One region of the Mesocryomonas lacus genome, then DNA from elsewhere that is predicted to be linked to it. Evidence: riboswitches for the same ligand, from Rfam matches in the RefSeq annotation. Region 1 holds a riboswitch; each other region holds the start of a gene.

Region 1 (5,715 bases):
GGCCTCGTAGCCGCCGAAGGGCTTGCCGATCTGCCAGTCGGCGGTGTGCAGGAAGCGGATCACGGGCGCCCAATCTGAAGCTGTGCCAAGCAACCTTGCTGCGAAACGGCGCGGGCAAAAGCAAGGCGTCCCTCCTGCAACCCTTGGATATCAACCGCTTTCCCGCAGCCTGGAACTGGGCGCTTGACCCTCCCTCCCCGCTGCCGCACGGTCCGGGCGACACGCGGGAGGAAACGGCATGGCGATCTATTCGCTCGACGGCGCGGCACCGGAGATGGCGGAGGGCGTCTACGTCGCCGATGGCGCGCGGGTGATTGGGCGTGTCCGGCTCGGGCGCGGCGTCGGCATCTGGTTCGGCGCCGTCCTGCGCGGCGACAACGAGTGGATGACCATCGGCGCCGAGACCAACATCCAGGACAATGCCATTTTGCACAGCGATGCCGGCCTGCCGCTCACCATCGGCGCCGGCTGCACCATCGGCCACAGCGCCATCGTCCATGGCTGCACGATCGGCGACAACACGCTGGTCGGCATGGGCGCGACCATCCTCAACGGCGCCAGCATCGGCCGCAACTCGATCGTCGGTGCCAATGCCCTGGTCACCGAGGGCAAGGCGTTTCCGGACAATTCGCTGATTGTCGGCTCGCCGGCCAAGGTCGTGCGCGAGCTCGACGACGCCACTGCCGACGCGCTGAAACTCTCGGCCGCGCACTACGTCGCCAACGCCCGCCGCTTTGCTGAAGGCCTGAGGCGGATCGACGGCGCACCCTCGGACGTCGGCTAGCCCCACATAGCGAAGGCGACGCCGAGCAGCAGCGCGCTGGCCACGGCGAAGCCGGCGTCGCGCCCGGAAAAGCCGGGCACGTCGGTCAGCGTCCGCGCTCGGCCCGGCGAAAAGCCGCGGGCTTCCATGGCGATGGCGGTGCGCCCGGCGCGGCGGATGGCGAAGGCGAGAAGCGGGATCACCAGCCGCAGGATCGCGGCGGGCGAGGGAAAGCGGCGGAGCGGGCGACCCCGCCGCATGGCGTCGGCGATGCGGATCTGCTGCGCTTTGGCGGCAAGGTCCGGCACCATCTGCATGGCCGCAAACAACGCATAGGCGATGCCGGCGGGCAGCCGGAGATAGGCCATCAGCGCCCGCACGAAGCCGCCGGGATCGATCGCCCGGGCAAAGAAGATCGAGACCATCCCGCCGGCGATCGCGCGCAGAAACAGCACCAGCCCCGCCCGGCCGGCCTCGGAGGCCGCAAGGTCGGCGGAGAACACCGCGACTGCCGAGTTCTCCTGCCGGAAGAGGATGTTGGTGGTGAGGAAGCCAAAACCGAACAGCACGAAGGGCACGGTCAGGCCAAGCAGCACCAGAACGCGCGTGCGGGTGAGCACCACTGTCATCCCGGCAAACAGCAGGATGGCGAAGAGCTGGAAGCCGGGGGTGAACACCATGGTCGTCGCGAGGATCCAGGCGAGGCAAGCGCCGAGCACCGTCAGCGGGTTGACCGCGCCCATCAACGGGCCGCCTGCCAGGTCAGCGCCGGCGCGAGCAGCGGCTCGGCGAGGCCGTTTTCCGCCATCAGCCGGGCATCCAGCAGGAGGTCGCGCGCCGGCCCGATCGCCTTCAGGCACCCCTCCCCGAGGATCGCCACCCGGTCGGCCAGCCGCAGCGCCAGGTCCATGTCGTGGGTGATGACGACGATGGCGCGATCGCGGGCGCGCAGCGCGTCGATCCGCGCGGTCAAGTCCGCCGTGCCGGCGGCGTCGAGCCCGGCGCTCGGCTCGTCCAGCACCAGCAGCGGCCAGCGGTCGGCGGCATCGATCGCCGCCAGCGCCACCCGCCGCTTCTGGCCCTCGGACAGCGTGAAGGGATGACGGTCCTCGAGCCCGCCGAGGCCGAAGCGGTCGAGGGCGACGTTCAGACGCGCGGCCCGCTCCGCCGCGGGCATGGCCGACGGCAGCATGGCGTCGATCTCGTCGCGGACCGAGCCGGTCGCGAACTGGTCCTCGGGATGCTGCAAGGCGATGGCGCCGGGCGCCCCGGTCCGCGCGCCGCCTTTCAGGCGCAGCAACCCGGCAAGGCTTGCACCCAGCGTCGACTTCCCCGCCCCGTTGCGCCCGAGAAGCACCAGCACCTCGCCGGTTTGAACCCCGAGGGAGATTTCCCGCAGCACGACGGGGCCGAGAAACGGCGCGCAATCGGCCTTGTCGAGGCGGGCGATGTCCGCGCCCGGATGCGGTCGCGCTTGCGGCGGCAGCCGCTCGGCAGCGAAACCCGCCACCGCAGCCCTGGCCGCCACCTGAAGCTCAGGCGACAGGCGCTGCAGCGGCGCGAGCGCTTCAGCGAGGGTCAGCGGCGGCGGGTCGAGCGTGATGCCGGCCGCCATCAACGCGGCGTCGAGATGGGCGGCGAGCGGCTGCCAGAGACCTTCCGCGCGAAGGACGGCATGGCTTGCGCGGAACAGCTGGCGCGGCGGCCCCTCGGCGATCACCTGCCCGGATCGGCCGAGCACGACGACGCGGTCGATGGCGTCGATCAGCCCGTCCAGCCGGTGGTCGACCACGAGGCAGGCGCGGTTGCCCGTCCTGTCGTGGAGCACCGCGTGCAGCCGCGCCGCGGCCTCGGGCGAGAGGTGCGCGGTCGGTTCATCGGCGAGGAGGATCGGAGCGTTCTGGGCAAGGATGGCCGCGAGCGCCACCAGCTGCCGTTCGCCGCCGGACATCGAGAGCGAGCGACGCTCGCGCCAATCCGCGGGCAGACCGAGCCGCTGCATCACATCAGACACCCGCGCCTCGATCGCGGCCGGCGCCATGCCGAGGTTCTCGCAGGCGAAGGCGATCTCGTCGCGCACACGCATGCCGCAAAGCACCTGGTCGGCGTCCTGGAAATAATGCCCGACGGTATCGGACCACTCGGCCGGCGAGCGGCTGTCGCCGGGCCGGCCGAACAGGCGCGTCGTGCCCGAGACATCAGCGGGAACGTTCGCCGGCACCAGCCCGGTCAGCGCCAGCAGCAGCGAAGACTTGCCGGAACCGGAGGCGCCGAGCAGCAGTACCCGCTCGCCCGGCAGGAGCCGCAAATCGACCGGGCCGATGGTCGGCGTGCCGGCGAAGGTGATCGCCGTCCGCCGCCATTCCGCCGCGGCCACCCCGCCGCTGGAAGGTGTGCCGCCGTTGCTGAGGCGTGCGTCAGGCAAGCGCCGTCCGCCGGTCGGTGTCGATCTTCAGCCCGTGCAGCACGCCGGTCCGGTAGAGCGCGGCGACGATGGCGTGGCCGAGCCAGCCGCCGAGCAGCGCGCCCGACAGGCAGCGCAGCGCGAACATGGCCACCAGCAGGCCCGGCGCCAGCGCGCCGTAGTCGAAGCGGATCCAGGTGTAGATAAAGCTCGCGATCGCCGCGCCGACGCCGGCCGCCATCAGCACCGGCAGCGAGTAGTTGCGCCAGCGGGTCGCGGCGAACACCGCTTCCGCCCCCGCGCCCTGGATCATGCCCGAGAGGATCAGAAGGAGGCCGCCGGGGCTGCCGAGAAGGATCTCGACCGCCGCGGCCATCACCTCGGCGGCGAAGGCGACGCCGGGCTTGCGGATGATCGCCGCGGCGACCACCGAGGCGATGAACCAGAAGCCCATGAAGACGTCCATCGAGACGGCGCCGAGGGCGGCCTGGGCGATCAGCCAGATCTGCACCCAGCCGAGATAGAGCACGGCAAAAACCGCGCCGAGGACGGCGACGACGAGCGTTTCGCGCAGGGTCCAGCCTGTTCGCATGGCAGTTCTCCGGATGTGAGGGGTCAGTCTGGGGACGTCAGGAAAGGCTGGTGGACACCGGGCGAACAGCCGAAGGGCTGTTCGCCGACAGGGTCACGTCGAGGGCGACGTGGGCCCCCTCGGGCGCAAAGCGCAAAAAGGCTTCCGACAGGGTGGCGAAGACCATCCCGGCATCGCCGGACAGTTTCGTGCAGAAATTCTTCGAGCGGTCGAAGACGCCGGACTGCTTGAGGAAGTCGATGCAGGCGTAGATCTCGTCCATGTGCTCGCCGCGGCCGAGCGGATAGTAGGAGAACTGCGCCGATATTGTCTGGCCGGTGGGGGCTGCGGCCGCGACCTTGGCAAGGCTTGCGGCGACGCGCTGGTCCAGCGGACCGAGCGGGGCGAAGCCTCCCTCGGGCGGCGAGCAGATCGCATCGTCCGGCTCGCCGGGACAGCCGCGCGAGACCGTGGCCGACAGCACCGTGTGCATCCCGCCGCGGGCGGCGGAAACGAAGAGGTCGCGCATTGCTGGGAAGAGCTCTTCCGGCGGGCCGACGAGGAGCGTCGAGAGGTCGTCGGTCTCGATCCTGAACCGCGGGCGGTAGGGATCGAGCGCGCCGAGCGCACCGAGGATGACGGCGACGAAATCGTCGGTCATCGGGTAAAGGGAAATCTGTGCGCCTGAAAACATCGCTCGCCTCGCTCCGCTGGCATTACCCAGATCAGCTTGAGGGTTTGAAGGCCTGCGCCCTCGTCTCAGCCCCGGCATTGCGGAGCACCCCTGTCGTGACGGCGTGTCTACGCCCCGCGGAGGTCGGGCACAAGGGCTTTTCGCAAGGGGGCGCGGCACCCCGACGTGGCCCGGCGGCGCCGCAGCAGCGTTGCGTCTCCCGCCACAACTGGCACTCCCGCGAAAAATTCGGCAGAAGGGGCGGCCAACCGGGACCCCGCCATGACGCGCACGCTGTTTTCGCCCCTCGCCCGCTCGCTGCCGGCCAGCATTCCCTTCGTCGGGCCGGAAGCGCTGGAGCGCCAAGCCGGCACGGCCTTCAAGGCCCGGCTCGGGGCGAACGAGAGCGTGTTCGGCCCCTCCCCCGCCGCCATCGAGGCGATGCGCGCGGCGGCCGCGGAGAGCTGGGCCTATGGCGATCCCGAGCAGGCCGAATTGAAGGCGGCGCTCGCCGCGCATCACGGGCTGAAGCCGGAGAACATCACCGTCGGCGAGGGCATTGACGGCCTGCTGGGCCTCCTGGTGCAGCTCGCCACCGAGCCGGGCGATGCTGTGCTGACCTCGCGCGGGGCGTACCCGACCTTCAACTACCACGTCGCCGGCCATGGCGCGGTGCTCGACATGGTGCCTTACCGCGACGCCCGTCCGGAGATCGCCGAGGACATCGACGCACTGATCGAGCGCGCCCGCGAGACCCGGCCGCGCCTCCTCTACTTCGCCAATCCGGACAACCCGACGGGCTCCTGGCATTCGGCCGAAGCGGTCGGGCGGCTGATCGCCGAGACGCCGGAGGAAACGATCCTGGTGCTCGACGAGGCCTATTGCGATTTCGCGCCGGCGTCCGCGCTGCCGCCGATCGACCTTCTCCGGCCGAACCTCCTGCGCTTCCGCACCTTCTCGAAGGCCTACGGAATGGCGGGCGTCCGGGTCGGCTACGCCATCGGCGATGCCGGCTCGATCCGCCAGTTCGACAAGGTGCGCAATCATTTCGGCGTGTCGCGGATCGCCCAGGCCGGCGCGCTCGCAGCGCTCGGCGACCAGGCGTTTCTCTTTGACGTCGTCGGAAAAGTCGCGGCAGGACGGGCGCGGCTGGCCTCGATCGCAACGGCGGCAGGGCTTTCGCCGCTCCCCTCGGCGACGAATTTCGTCGCCATCGACTGCGGCCGGGATGCGGCCTACGCGAAAGCGGTGCTCGCCGGCATTCTGGCGGAGGGCGTCTTCATCCGCATGCCCGGCGTCGCGCC
Region 2 (5,715 bases), on a different contig from region 1:
TCACCGAAGGAGCCGTCATGCGCGAGGGGGGCAAGGGTCTCGACAAACTCGGGGCCATCTCGTCCATGGGCATGACACTCGCCATCGACGATTTCGGAACGGGCTACAGCAGCCTTTCGTATCTCCAGAAGCTGCCGGTGGACGTCGTGAAGATCGACCGGTCCTTCCTCTTGAACATCGCGAAGGACGAGAAGGCGCTGACGCTCGTCCGGGCGATGATCACGCTGTGTCACGACCTTGGATACCGCGTCGTCGCCGAAGGCATCGAGGACAAGGCTACCAGCGATCTGCTCGTCAGAGCCGGTTGCGACGAGGGACAGGGCTACTATTTCGGTAGGCCGATGCTGCCCGAGGCATTCGTCGAATGGCTCGGCGAGCGGCAGGAATTAATTGCGGTGGGCTAAGGTTCTTCGCGTTGATCTCCGGCCGACTTAAACACTCGGACCGAACACACGGCCCGCATTGCCATCCCCAAAGACTTCCCTAAAACTCCGACGAATATGGTCGCGACAAATTCCGAGACGCCGCTGAAGTGGTGCACGTCAGCATATGCTGAGGAAGTGCGGGTTCCTTGGCGCGTGAGAATACTTCAGGCCACTCTGACAGGTTTTCGTTCATTCGTTGCCTTGCCAGATATGTCAACTGGTTGGCATCGTCGAGCAGCTGATCTGGAGTCGTTTGCATCGTGGCTAGAGCCGCCCAATCATTTAATGTCCGCTTTTGAGGAGAAGCAAGAAGGACTTCGAATGGCCGGGTCGGGCGCTAACGCGCCACTGCGCAGGGCCATCGAACCGCTTACGTGCAGCGTTCACTTGATCGAGTTGAGCAAAAATGCGGCCTTCAACGTCAGGCGTCATTCACTGCCGTCCTCACCGATACAATTCGTACCACACCACTGCTATGTCGCAGATCATGTCGCACGGATTCGCCGGCTTCCAGCGGAACCCCTTGGAAATCAAGGGAGCTGGATGCAACATGACTGCGACACGATAGGGCCTCTTCCAAGGCATAAGCCGTTGAAATTATTGGTGATCCCGACTGGATTTGAACCAGTGACCCTCAGATTAGGAATCTGATGCTCTATCCTGCTGAGCTACGGGACCATTCTCTCCACCCTAGTCGAAAAAGGGCGTCGGGGCCAAGCCCCTTGCGGGGCATCGGTCGTCGGGTCGTGCCGCTGGCGGCGTGGGCCGGTTAGGGGCGCTCGGTGGCGGGGCGGGCATCGCCCCCGGGGGCTTGTATCAGCATGACCGCGGTTCCGCTCGCGAGTGTGACCGTCACCGGGCCGGCGGCCTCGTTGGACTGGGTGAGGATCGAGTGGAACGGCACGGCGACGTTCTCCAGCGGCCAGCGGGCGCCCTCGATGGTCAGGCCGGCGAGGTCGGAGAATTTGAGGATGGAGAAGGTGGTGCCGGGCGCGAGGTCGAATTTTTGCGCGCCGGGGGCGAGTGGCACGGCGGTCTCGTTGCCGTCGGCGAGCGTCACGCCAAGCCCGCGGGCGGCATAGCGCAGTGCCAGCACCAGGTGCATGAAGGCGTGGTCGGTGCGCGGGCCGCCGCAGGCGCCGACCAGCAGGAGGTCGGTGGCGCCGCGCGCGATGGCGGTGTCGATCGCCAGCTCGCCATCGGTCCTGTCCTTGTCGCGCGGAAAGGTCTCGCGCGGGGTCTCGGCATGACGGGCATCGAGCGCCGGATCGACCGAATCGAAGTCGCCGACCCAGAGCTCCGGCACGACGCCGAGCGGTGCGGCATGCATCATGCCGCGGTCGGCGGCGATGATGCGCGTCGCCGCAACGGCGCGGCAGAGGTCTCCGGTCGGCCGGATCGGGCCTGCGAGAAGGATGGTGAAGCGGCTCATGCCGCGGCTGTAGCGGCCGGCGAGGGGAGGGGCAACCATCGATCCGCACGGCCTCCCTCACTGACGGCGGATCGCCGCGGCGTTAGGTGCCGCAGCGCGGGTCTGAAGATGGGGAAGGGTTAGGGGCTGCGGATGCAGCGACCTCTTTTTGGCGCCGGAAGGCCTGCAGCAGCCGTGCCCCTGTCTTGCCTTGCCCGCAGAGCCGGCTATGCTGGCCCGGCTCACACGGGGTGCCTTCGGGCTGAGAGGCTTTTTGCCAACCCGCCGAACCTGATCCGGCTCGTACCGGCGGAGGGATGAGGGCGTCCGCGCAGCGCGCGGAAGCGCACCCAGTCGATCCGCGAGACGGCCGCCTTGTCGAAGGAAACGCCGTGCGTCTTGCCTCTCTCGCCTCCACGCTGGCGCTTGTCGCCGCCTCCGCTCTGCCGGCCCTCGCGGCGGACGAAAAGCCGGTGCTGACCGTCTACACCTATGAGAGCTTCCTGCCGGAATGGGGCCCGGGTCCGAAAATCGAGGCGGCGTTCGAGAAGACCTGCGGCTGCGACCTGCAATGGGTCGGGCTCGGCGACGGCGTTGAGATCCTCAACCGTCTGAAGCTCGAAGGCGCCGGCACCAAGGCCGACGTCGCCCTCGGCATGACCGCCGAAATGGTGCCGGAGATGAAGGCGACCGGCCTCTTCGCCGACAGCGGCGTCGATCTCGCCGCTCTGACGGTGCCGGGCGGCTTCGACGACAAGGTCTTCGTGCCGTTCGACTACAGCTACCTCGCCTTCATCTACGACACCGAGACGGTGAAGAACCCGCCGAAGAGCTTTGACGACCTCATCAATGGCGACCCCGACGAGAAGATCGTCATCGAGGATGCCCGCACCTCGACGCCAGGCCTCGGCCTGCTGCTCTGGATGAAGGCGGTCTACGGCGAGGGGGCCGCGGCGAAATGGCAGACGCTGTCGAAGCGGATCCTGACGGTCACCCCCGGCTGGAGCGAGGCCTATGGCCTGTTCACGCAAGGCGAGGCGCCGATCGTGCTGAGCTATACGACGTCGCCGGCCTACCACATGATCGAGGAGAAGGTGGAGCGCTACCAGGCGGCCAGCTTCGCCGAAGGCCACTATCTGCAGGTGGAACTCGCCGGCCGGCTGAAGGGCTCGAAGCAGCCGGAACTAGCGAAAGCCTTCCTCGACTTCATCCTCACCCCCGCCTTCCAGGACGTGATCCCGACCACCAACTGGTCGCTGCCGGTGATCGCGCCGTCCACCCCGCTGCCGCCGGAATTTGCAAAACTGGTGCAGCCCGCAAGGCCGCTCGCGGTGCCGGCGGAGGACGTCGCGGCCAACCGCAAGGCCTGGACCGACGAGTGGCTGAAGGCGATCGGCCGCTGAGCCCGGGCCTTACCGCCGACCGGCGCGGGAAGCTTGCCTCAGGCATCGCCGGCCTCGGCTTCCTCGCGCTTTTCGTCGCCGGCCCGTTCGCCGCCCTGCTCGGCTTTGCCGGCGCCTTTCCGGACGTGCCAACGTTGGCGCGCGACGGCTACCTGCAAGGCGTCGTCCTCTTCACCTTGCAGCAGGCGCTGCTCTCGGCGGCCCTATCGGTCGCAGGGGCGGTGCCGCTGGCGATCGCCCTTCACCGCTTCCGTTTTCCCGGGCGGGCGCTGGTGCTGCGGCTGTTCCTGCTGCCGCAGGCGCTGCCGGTGCTGGTCGGCGCGCTCGGCATCATCGCGGTCTGGGGCCGGGGCGGGGTGGTGTCGGAAGGGCTCGCCGCGCTGGGACAGCCACGCCTCGACGTCTACGGCCTCTCCGGCATCCTCCTCGCCCATGTCTTCTTCAACCTGCCGCTGGCGGCGCGGCTGATCTTCGCCGCGCTCGACAGCGTGCCGGCCGAGAGCTGGAAGCTCGCGGGGCAGTTGTCGCTCCGACCGATGGCGGTGTTCCGGCTGGTCGAATGGCCGGCGGTGCGCGCAGCGCTGCCGGGGGCGGCGAGCCTCGTCTTCATGCTCTGCATCACGAGCTTTACCCTGGTGCTGGTGCTGGGAGGTGGGCCGGGCGGCACGACGCTCGAGGTCGCGATCTTCCAGTCGCTGCGCTATGATTTCGACCCCGGCCGGGCGGTGCTCCTGGCCCTCGTGCAGATCACGCTGACCGGCCTCGTGCTCGCTGCGGTGCTGCGCCTCGGCGGGAATCTCGACGCCGGCGTGACGGTCGGGCGCAAGGCGGTCCGCTTCGACCGGCAGACGGCCCTGCAGCGCGCTGGCGGCCTCCTCGTCATTCTCCTCGGTCTTGGTTTCATCGCCGCGCCTTTCGTCGCGGTGCTGGTCAAGGGACTTGGCGCCGATCTCTTCCGCCTTATCGGCGAGCCGCTGCTGCAGCGCGCGCTGGCGACGAGCCTTGCGGTTGGATTTGCCGCGGCGACGCTGAGCCTCATCCTGTCGCTGGCGCTGCTGTTCGGCGCATCGAGCTTCGCTCATCAGAGGGGGCGGCTGCGATCGCTGCGGGGGGTGTTCGACCTGTCCGGCAGCCTGGTGCTGGTGATCCCGCCGATCGTGCTCGGCGCCGGCTGGTTCCTGGTGCTGCGGCAGGCGACTGACGTCTTCGCCCTGGCGCCGGTGATGGTGGTACTGACCAATGCGGTAATGGCCATGCCCTTCGTCATGCGGATTGCCGGGCCGGCGCTCGCGTCGTCGGCGGCGCGCCACGATCGCCTGGCGGCCAGTCTCACAATGACCGGCTGGTCGCGGTGGCGGTACGTCGAGTGGCCGGCGGTGCAGGGCGCCCTCGGTCTCGGCTTCGCCTTTGCGCTGGCGCTGTCGCTTGGCGATCTCGGCGTTGCCGCCCTCTTCGGCAACCAGGATTTCGTCACCTTGCCGTTGCTCCTGCATCAGCGCATGGGCAGCTACCGCAGCACCGATGCGGCCGGCATCGCGCTGATTCTCGGCGCGCTCAGCCTCGCCTTGATGGCGATCGCCGAGCGCGGCTTCCGGAAGACGACATGACCCATGCGCTCCGCCTCGACGGCGTCACCCATCGATACGAAGACCGGCGCATGGCGTTCGACCTTGCCGTCGAGACCGGCGAGTGGCTGGCGATCATCGGCCCGAGCGGCGCCGGCAAGTCGACGCTGCTGGATATTGCCGCGGGCTTTCTGGCACCCGATGCCGGCCGGGTGGAGATCGCCGGACGGGACGTCACCGCCGACGCGCCAGGCGATCGGGCGCTGAGCTTCGTCTTCCAGGAGAACAACCTCTTTTCCCATCTCGACGTGTTCCGGAACGTCGCGCTCGGCCTGTCGCCCTCCCTCCGGCTCACCGTGGAGGAGCGGCGGGCGGTTGGGGAGGCGCTCGGCGCGGTGGGCCTTGCCGACCTTGGGCACCGTCGCCCTGCGGAGCTGTCGGGCGGCGAGCGACAGCGGGTCGCTCTGGCGCGGGCCTTCCTGCGGGGGCGCCCGTTGCTGCTGCTCGACGAGCCCTTCGCGGCGCTCGGCCCGGCGCTGCGCCGCGAAATGCTGGAACTGCTGCAGGATCTGCGCCGTCGCAGCTTGCTGCCGATCAGCGTCGTCATGGTGACCCATCAGCCGGAGGATGCGCGGGGCTACGCCGACCGGATGGCCTTTCTCGAGGATGGCCGCATCGCCGCGATCGGCGCGACCGGAGAGATTCTCGCGGCCAAGGGACATCCCGGGCTTTCAGACTATCTCGGCCGTCGGCCGGTCTGACGGGACCGCATTTCAGGCGGATTCACTGGTTAGGGCACCATGTGTTTTGCTCTCGAAACACCGTGCGGGCGAAAAATGCGTTTCGTGTGCTCGGCTTGCTCTTTCGCACTGCGTTGCCGTACGCGTAGAGCATGGGCGCAACCCGTCCCG
Region 3 (5,715 bases), on a different contig from region 1:
CCTTCCCCGCGATGTTGTCAGTCATGTTGTTCTCCTTTTTGGTCGGCGTGGACCGGCGGCAACCCATCAGAGACAGGTGCTTGCCAACCCGCTACGGCTTGGGCGATGACATCGCGATCCAGTGCCTCCGCGCCAGGGCAACGGCCGGGCCTTCTGAAACTGTGCTGGGCACCGTCCGTGATTATGAGGCGGTCACTCTGGGCCTTGGGACACGGGCGTGTCCGGAACGAACCGACGCGCCCGTCACCTTGCCTCACCGGTTCGCGTACTCTTCGTCGGTCACGAGCTCCATCCAGTCGACTGCCTTGCCGTCTTGGACATAGGTAACCGCGATGTGGCTCAAGGCGTTCGTGTCCGTTCCGCCATGCCAGTGCTTGATCCCGGCCGGGATCCACACGACGTCGCCTGGCTTAAGATCCTGGCGAGGCTGACCCTCCCGTTGCACCCATCCCTTGCCCGCAGTGACGATCAACGTCTGCCCGACCGGATGGGTGTGCCACGCGGTGCGCGCACCGGGGGCGAAGTTCACCAGCCCGAACGAAGCGGGCGCCTTGACCGAGGACGGCACGGGGAGGTCGATGACCACCTGGCCGGAGAAGTTCTTGGGATCGGCGGTCACCGAGGGCGACGAGCCGCTCGGGAACACTTGGATTTCCTGTGCGTCGGCAGAGGCGGCGCCCGCGAGAGCGAACGTGGCGGCCATCAGGGTCTTCTTCATGGTGGGTCCTTCGTGTTGGTATCAAAAACAGTCTTCGAGGTTCGGGCAGGCGTAAGGCCCGTCAGTCGGGTCGGCTCTTGAAGACCTCCACGACGACCGGCCCCGCGGAGAAGGCGTTCGGCCAGCCCGCGTAGAAAGCAATCTGCGAGACAACCTCGCCTGCCTCTTCCTTCTTCAAGCCGTTGTCCAAGGCCCGGTTCAGATGGCCTGAAAGCTGGGCGATCTGTCCGTTCGCCATCAGCGCGGTGATGGTGACGAGGCTCCGGTCACGCGGAGACAGGTCCGGTCGCAGCCAGACGTCCCGGAAGAGCGGATCGGTGGTGAACTGGTCAAGGCCAGGCGTTGCGGCGCCGAGCAGGCTCTCAACACTCGCCTGTCGGCTTGCCTCCGCCTGCTCGTTCACCGGGAGGAGTTCGGGGGACGCCGCCGGCAACTGGTCGGCACCGATCCCGCGCGAGGCGAAGACGTCCTTGGCGACGGCGACGGCAGCCGTGGCGTTCGACCAGCCGGCGTAGAAGGCCAGATGCGTGACAGTCTCGGACAGTTCGCGTGGTGTAACGCCACCGTCGAGGGCGACGTTCAGGTAGTGGTCGAGGTCCATTGTCTGGTTGCGGGCTACGAGGATCGCCACGGTGACGAGGGCTCGGTCGCGGCGCGAAAGCTGCGGGCGCTGCCAAAGGGCTTCGACGATGTCTTCCTGACCAAATCTGGCAAGCGCGGGCGAGACGGACTGGATGTCGGCTGGAGACAGAGCCGAGGCCCCTTGCAGGGGAACGGGCATGTCGGCTGCTCCTTGCGCGATGGCGGGGGCGCTGAGCGCAATGCACATGAGGGTGGCGGAAAGCAGTTTCACAGGCTCGTTCCTTTTCAGAGCGATCGGTTCTCCGACTTTGCCGGGTGCGACGTTGTCCGGCCAACCGAACTCTCAAGGAGCGGCTATTGGCCATGCCGTCACGGTGACCGTGAGGGCTAATGGAAAAGTGGGAGGTGCACCGACCGAGGATTAGGCCAGACATTCGTCATACGGCTATAAGCCTGGTTTATGAATTGGCCGGGTGATCTAAGTGGCTTTGAGCCTGACCCGTGCTGGAGAACGCATCTTCACCTACCTTGAGGTGAATCTTGGCATCCTCGTAGCCAACCGTGTTGGTCCGCTTCTGAACTGATAAGCTCGGAACCTGCCTTTCGGCTTTCCACCCGGCTAAGACAATCAGAGCTCCTGAGGCAATCTGGCTGAAGCTATCTGTTGACGCAGCGTGCTCGCCCAGTCATTCTCTCCCGGTATCTCGAGGGGTGTGCCGCCAGGCACTGAGATGGTGCAAACCGAACCCTTGAACCTGATCCGGGTCATGCCGGCGTAGGAACGAGAAACGGGACCGTGGGTCCCCCGATCCGTCTCATTGCGCATCATTGTATCCGATCGCCCGGGCTCCGACCCCTTGAGATCGCGCATGACGGTGGCATCCGACCAGCTTCTTTCCTTCAACCCCGGAAAAGCCTCCCGGTTGATCATGCTGGGCTGGACAAGCCTCCGCGGCTGCCTTGCCGTCCTCGCGGTCTGGCAACTTGCCACCGTCTCGTTCGACCTGCCCCGATACATATTGCCAACACCCCTGGCGGTCGCGCAGGCGCTGGTCTGGCGCTTTTCGTTCTTGGTCGAGAACGCCGCGACGACGGTAGTTGAGGCGATCCTGGGTCTCGCCTTAGGCACGATGGCGGGCATTCTCTCCGGAGCCGCTGTAGTAGGTTTCCCGCGGTTCGGCGCTCCCGCTTGGCCCGTGCTTCTCGTCCTCCAGGCCATCCCGGTCTTCGCTCTCGCGCCGTTGTTGGTGATCTGGTTCGGCTTCGGGATGACCTCGAAGATCGTGATGGCGGCGCTGATCCTGTTCTTCCCGATTGCGTCCGCATTTGCCGACGGGCTGCGGCGGACCGACGCCGCGCTGGTCGAAGTGGCAGAACTCGCCGGCGCCAGCCGTTTCCAGACCTTCAGGTGGGTGCGGATCCCGCTTGCCGTTCCCGCCTTAGTGACAGGTCTGCGGGTCGCCGCGCCGCTGGCGCCGCTGGGTGCCGTCATTGGCGAATGGGTTGGTGCCTCAGGCGGGCTCGGCTTCGTGATGATCCAGGCCAATGCACGGATGCAGACCGAGATCATGTTCGCCGCCCTGGCGCTGCTTGCCGCGATGACGCTCGTCCTGCGTCTTCTGGTCGACGCCATTGCGGCTCGGCTAACGCCCTGGGCGGTCGAACGATGAATATAAACTCCCTGTCGAAAGGCCCTTGCCCATGCTGAGAAGAACCCTGCTGGGAGTGCCGCTGCTCCTGCCGACCTTGTTGCGTGTCCAGCCCGCCGCCGCCGCCGCCCGTCTCACGGTCTTGCTGGAGTGGTTCGTCAATCCGGACCACGCGCCGCTGGTGCTCGCGCAGAAGCTCGGACTGTTTACGGACAGAGGACTAACGGTGGATCTCGTCCCGCCCGCCGATCCATCAGCCCCGCCGCGGCTTGTCGCCGCAAGCCAGGCTGACATCGCGGTACACTACCAGCCGAACCTCATTCTCGACGTCGCCGCGGGCCTTCCCCTGGTGCGGTTCGGAACGCTCGTGGCGACGCCGCTCAACACGCTGATCGTCCTTGCCAACGGACCCGTGAAGACGCTGGCGGACCTCAAGGGCAAGCGTATCGGCTTCTCGGTCTCCGGCTTCGAGGATGCCATGCTCGGCGCGATGCTAGCTTCCGCCGGGCTGACGTTGGCAGACGTCGAACTCGTCAACGTCAATTTTGCGCTGACGCCGTCTCTGATCTCCGGGCGCGTCGATGCCACCGTCGGTGGCTTCAGGAACTTCGAGCTTACACAGATGCAGATCGAAGGGCATGAAGGCCGCGCTTTTCTGCCGGAAGAGCACGGCGTGCCGGCCTACGACGAACTGATCTACGTGACCCGCCGCGACTTGGCGGCCGACCCGCGCCTGCCGCTCTTCCTCTCCGCGGTCGAGGAAGCGACCCGCCGGCTGGTAGACAAGCCGGATGAGGGATGGCGGCTGTTCCTCGAAGCCCATCCGGACCTGGACGACCGATTGAACCGGCAGGCTTTCCTCGACACTCTGCCCCGCTTCGCCCGCCACCCCGCAAGGCTGGATAGCGAACGCACGGCCCGCTTCGGTGTCTTCATGAAGGAGATGAAGGCGATCGAAAGCGTTCCGACCGTGGCTGAGATCGCAGTGGAGCTCGCTCGATGACGCCCGCTTCGGTTGCCGAGCTTCTGGCGCGACTTCGGAAGCGTCGTCCCCGGGTGCATGCCTTGACCAACACCGTCGTTCAGATGCGCACCGCCGACGGCTTGTCCGCCCTCGGTGCCGTGCCTTCGATGACGGTGGACCCCGACGAGATAGCTGAAGTAGCCGGGGCGGCAGATGCGCTGCTCGTCAATCTAGGCACCCTCGACCGATCGCGCCGGGATGCGATCGAGATCGCCGTGACCCTTTTTGCCGGAAGCGGCCGCCCGTGGGTCCTCGACCCGGTAAAATGTGACATCGCGGAACGACGCAGGGTGCTGGCGGCAGAACTCATCCGCCGCAGCCCGACGCTGGTTCGGGCCAATGCCGAGGAGATGCGGGTCCTCTCACCAACCGGCGCACGGTTGGAAACAAGCGCTACGGACCAGATCACCGTCGGCTCAAGGACGATATTCGTTGCAAACGGGCACCCCTGGTTGGCGCTTGTCACCGGCACCGGCTGCCTGTCGGGCGCCATCGCTGCAGCCTTTCTGACGGTCGAGGACGACCCATTGCAGGCCGCCGTCGCGACCGCTGTCGTTCTTGGCATCGCGGCGGAAAAGGGAGCGGCCCGGGCGGCCGGACCCGGCACCTTCGCCGCGACCCTCCTGGATGTTCTCTCAGACCTATCGAGCGAGGATATCCTCACCCTTGCAAGGATCACCGGATGATCGACATTTCTCTTCACGCCATTGTAGATGCTGGGTCTTGCGGTCTGGATCGTCTTCCCGCTCTGGCGCGCCTTTCGGCGGAACACGGTGCGACGCTGGTCCAGTATCGCGACAAGACGTCCGCGACCCGGGACATGATCGAGCGCGCTTCGGCGATCCGGGGGGCGCTCGCCGGAACGGGAATACCCCTTCTCATCAACGACCGTGTCGATGTCGCCCTCGCGGCCGGCGCCGACGGCGTGCATCTCGGTCGCGACGACATGACGGGGGCGACGGCTCGTCGCCTGCTCGGCCCAGACGCGTTCATCGGTGCGACAGTGAAGGATCTGGCGGACGCCGATACGGCGCTTGGTGCCCCGATCGACTATGCCTGCATTGGCGGCGTCTTCGAGACGCTCTCGAAGCAGAACCCGGATGCACCAGTGGGTCTTGAGGGCTTCAGGACGCTCCGGGAACGGCTGGCTGCGGGAAATCCCCATCTACCCGTCGGCGCGATCGCCGGCATCGATCTTGCCCACGTTTCGTCGATTATGGGGGCCGGCGCCGACGGGATCGCGGTGATCTCGGCCATCTTCGGGCAGCGAGACCCCGCCGGGGCAACGCGTGCCCTACGGATGGCGGTCGATGCCGAAAGGGCGCGCCGATGACCGCGATAGCGCTGACGATTGCAGGTTCCGACAGCGGCGGCGGTGCCGGGATCCAGGCCGACCTCAAGACCTTCTCGGCGCTCGGCGTCTATGGCGCCAGCGCGATCACGGCCGTGACCGCGCAGAACACGACGGGCGTTCGTGCCGTCGCTTATCTGTCAGCCGACATGGTGACAGCCCAGATCGATGCCGTACTGGAGGACATGGCTGTCGGCGCGATCAAGATCGGTATGGCCGGAAACAGGGAAACCATCATCGCCATCGCCGAGGCACTTCGTCAGCACGGGCGGCGCGCCGTTGTCGATCCGGTCATGGTGGCGACGTCCGGTGACAGGCTGTTGGCGGCGGAGGCCGTGGATGTCCTTGTCCGGCACCTTCTGCCACTTGCGATCATCGCTACCCCCAATCT

What was found. A riboswitch is a leader RNA that binds a small molecule or an ion and turns the genes downstream of it on or off. The one in region 1 is predicted to bind thiamine pyrophosphate.
Region 2: it holds a riboswitch for thiamine pyrophosphate, as region 1 does, so the genes downstream of both, thiB (thiamine ABC transporter substrate binding subunit) here and ACZLZQ_RS08070 (YkoF family thiamine/hydroxymethylpyrimidine-binding protein) in region 1, are expected to answer to the same signal.
Region 3: it holds a riboswitch for thiamine pyrophosphate, as region 1 does, so the genes downstream of both, ACZLZQ_RS14435 (ABC transporter permease) here and ACZLZQ_RS08070 (YkoF family thiamine/hydroxymethylpyrimidine-binding protein) in region 1, are expected to answer to the same signal.

The regions. Positions count from the first base shown of each region.
Region 1 covers NZ_JBUZWF020000002.1:644,579-650,293, reverse strand. The annotation lists gene ACZLZQ_RS08095 (metallophosphoesterase family protein) at 1-63, opposite strand, end outside; gene ACZLZQ_RS08090 (gamma carbonic anhydrase family protein) at 239-784, shown strand; gene ACZLZQ_RS08085 (energy-coupling factor transporter transmembrane component T family protein) at 781-1,506, opposite strand; gene ACZLZQ_RS08080 (ABC transporter ATP-binding protein) at 1,506-3,188, opposite strand; gene ACZLZQ_RS08075 (ECF transporter S component) at 3,181-3,759, opposite strand; gene ACZLZQ_RS08070 (YkoF family thiamine/hydroxymethylpyrimidine-binding protein) at 3,797-4,432, opposite strand; TPP riboswitch at 4,424-4,534, opposite strand; gene ACZLZQ_RS08065 (pyridoxal phosphate-dependent aminotransferase) at 4,694-5,715, shown strand, end outside.
Region 2 covers NZ_JBUZWF020000009.1:162,050-167,764, reverse strand. The annotation lists gene ACZLZQ_RS23250 (putative bifunctional diguanylate cyclase/phosphodiesterase) at 1-404, shown strand, start outside; tRNA gene ACZLZQ_RS23245 (tRNA-Arg) at 1,027-1,103, opposite strand; gene ACZLZQ_RS23240 (thiamine diphosphokinase) at 1,195-1,857, opposite strand; TPP riboswitch at 2,074-2,171, shown strand; gene thiB (thiamine ABC transporter substrate binding subunit) at 2,229-3,239, shown strand; gene thiP (thiamine/thiamine pyrophosphate ABC transporter permease) at 3,215-4,846, shown strand; gene thiQ (thiamine ABC transporter ATP-binding protein) at 4,843-5,565, shown strand.
Region 3 covers NZ_JBUZWF020000004.1:39,390-45,104, reverse strand. The annotation lists gene ACZLZQ_RS14450 (SDR family oxidoreductase) at 1-25, opposite strand, end outside; gene ACZLZQ_RS14445 ((R)-mandelonitrile lyase) at 254-718, opposite strand; gene ACZLZQ_RS14440 (carboxymuconolactone decarboxylase family protein) at 780-1,547, opposite strand; TPP riboswitch at 1,998-2,099, shown strand; gene ACZLZQ_RS14435 (ABC transporter permease) at 2,230-2,970, shown strand; gene ACZLZQ_RS14430 (ABC transporter substrate-binding protein) at 3,005-3,952, shown strand; gene ACZLZQ_RS14425 (hydroxyethylthiazole kinase) at 3,949-4,659, shown strand; gene thiE (thiamine phosphate synthase) at 4,656-5,306, shown strand; gene thiD (bifunctional hydroxymethylpyrimidine kinase/phosphomethylpyrimidine kinase) at 5,303-5,715, shown strand, end outside.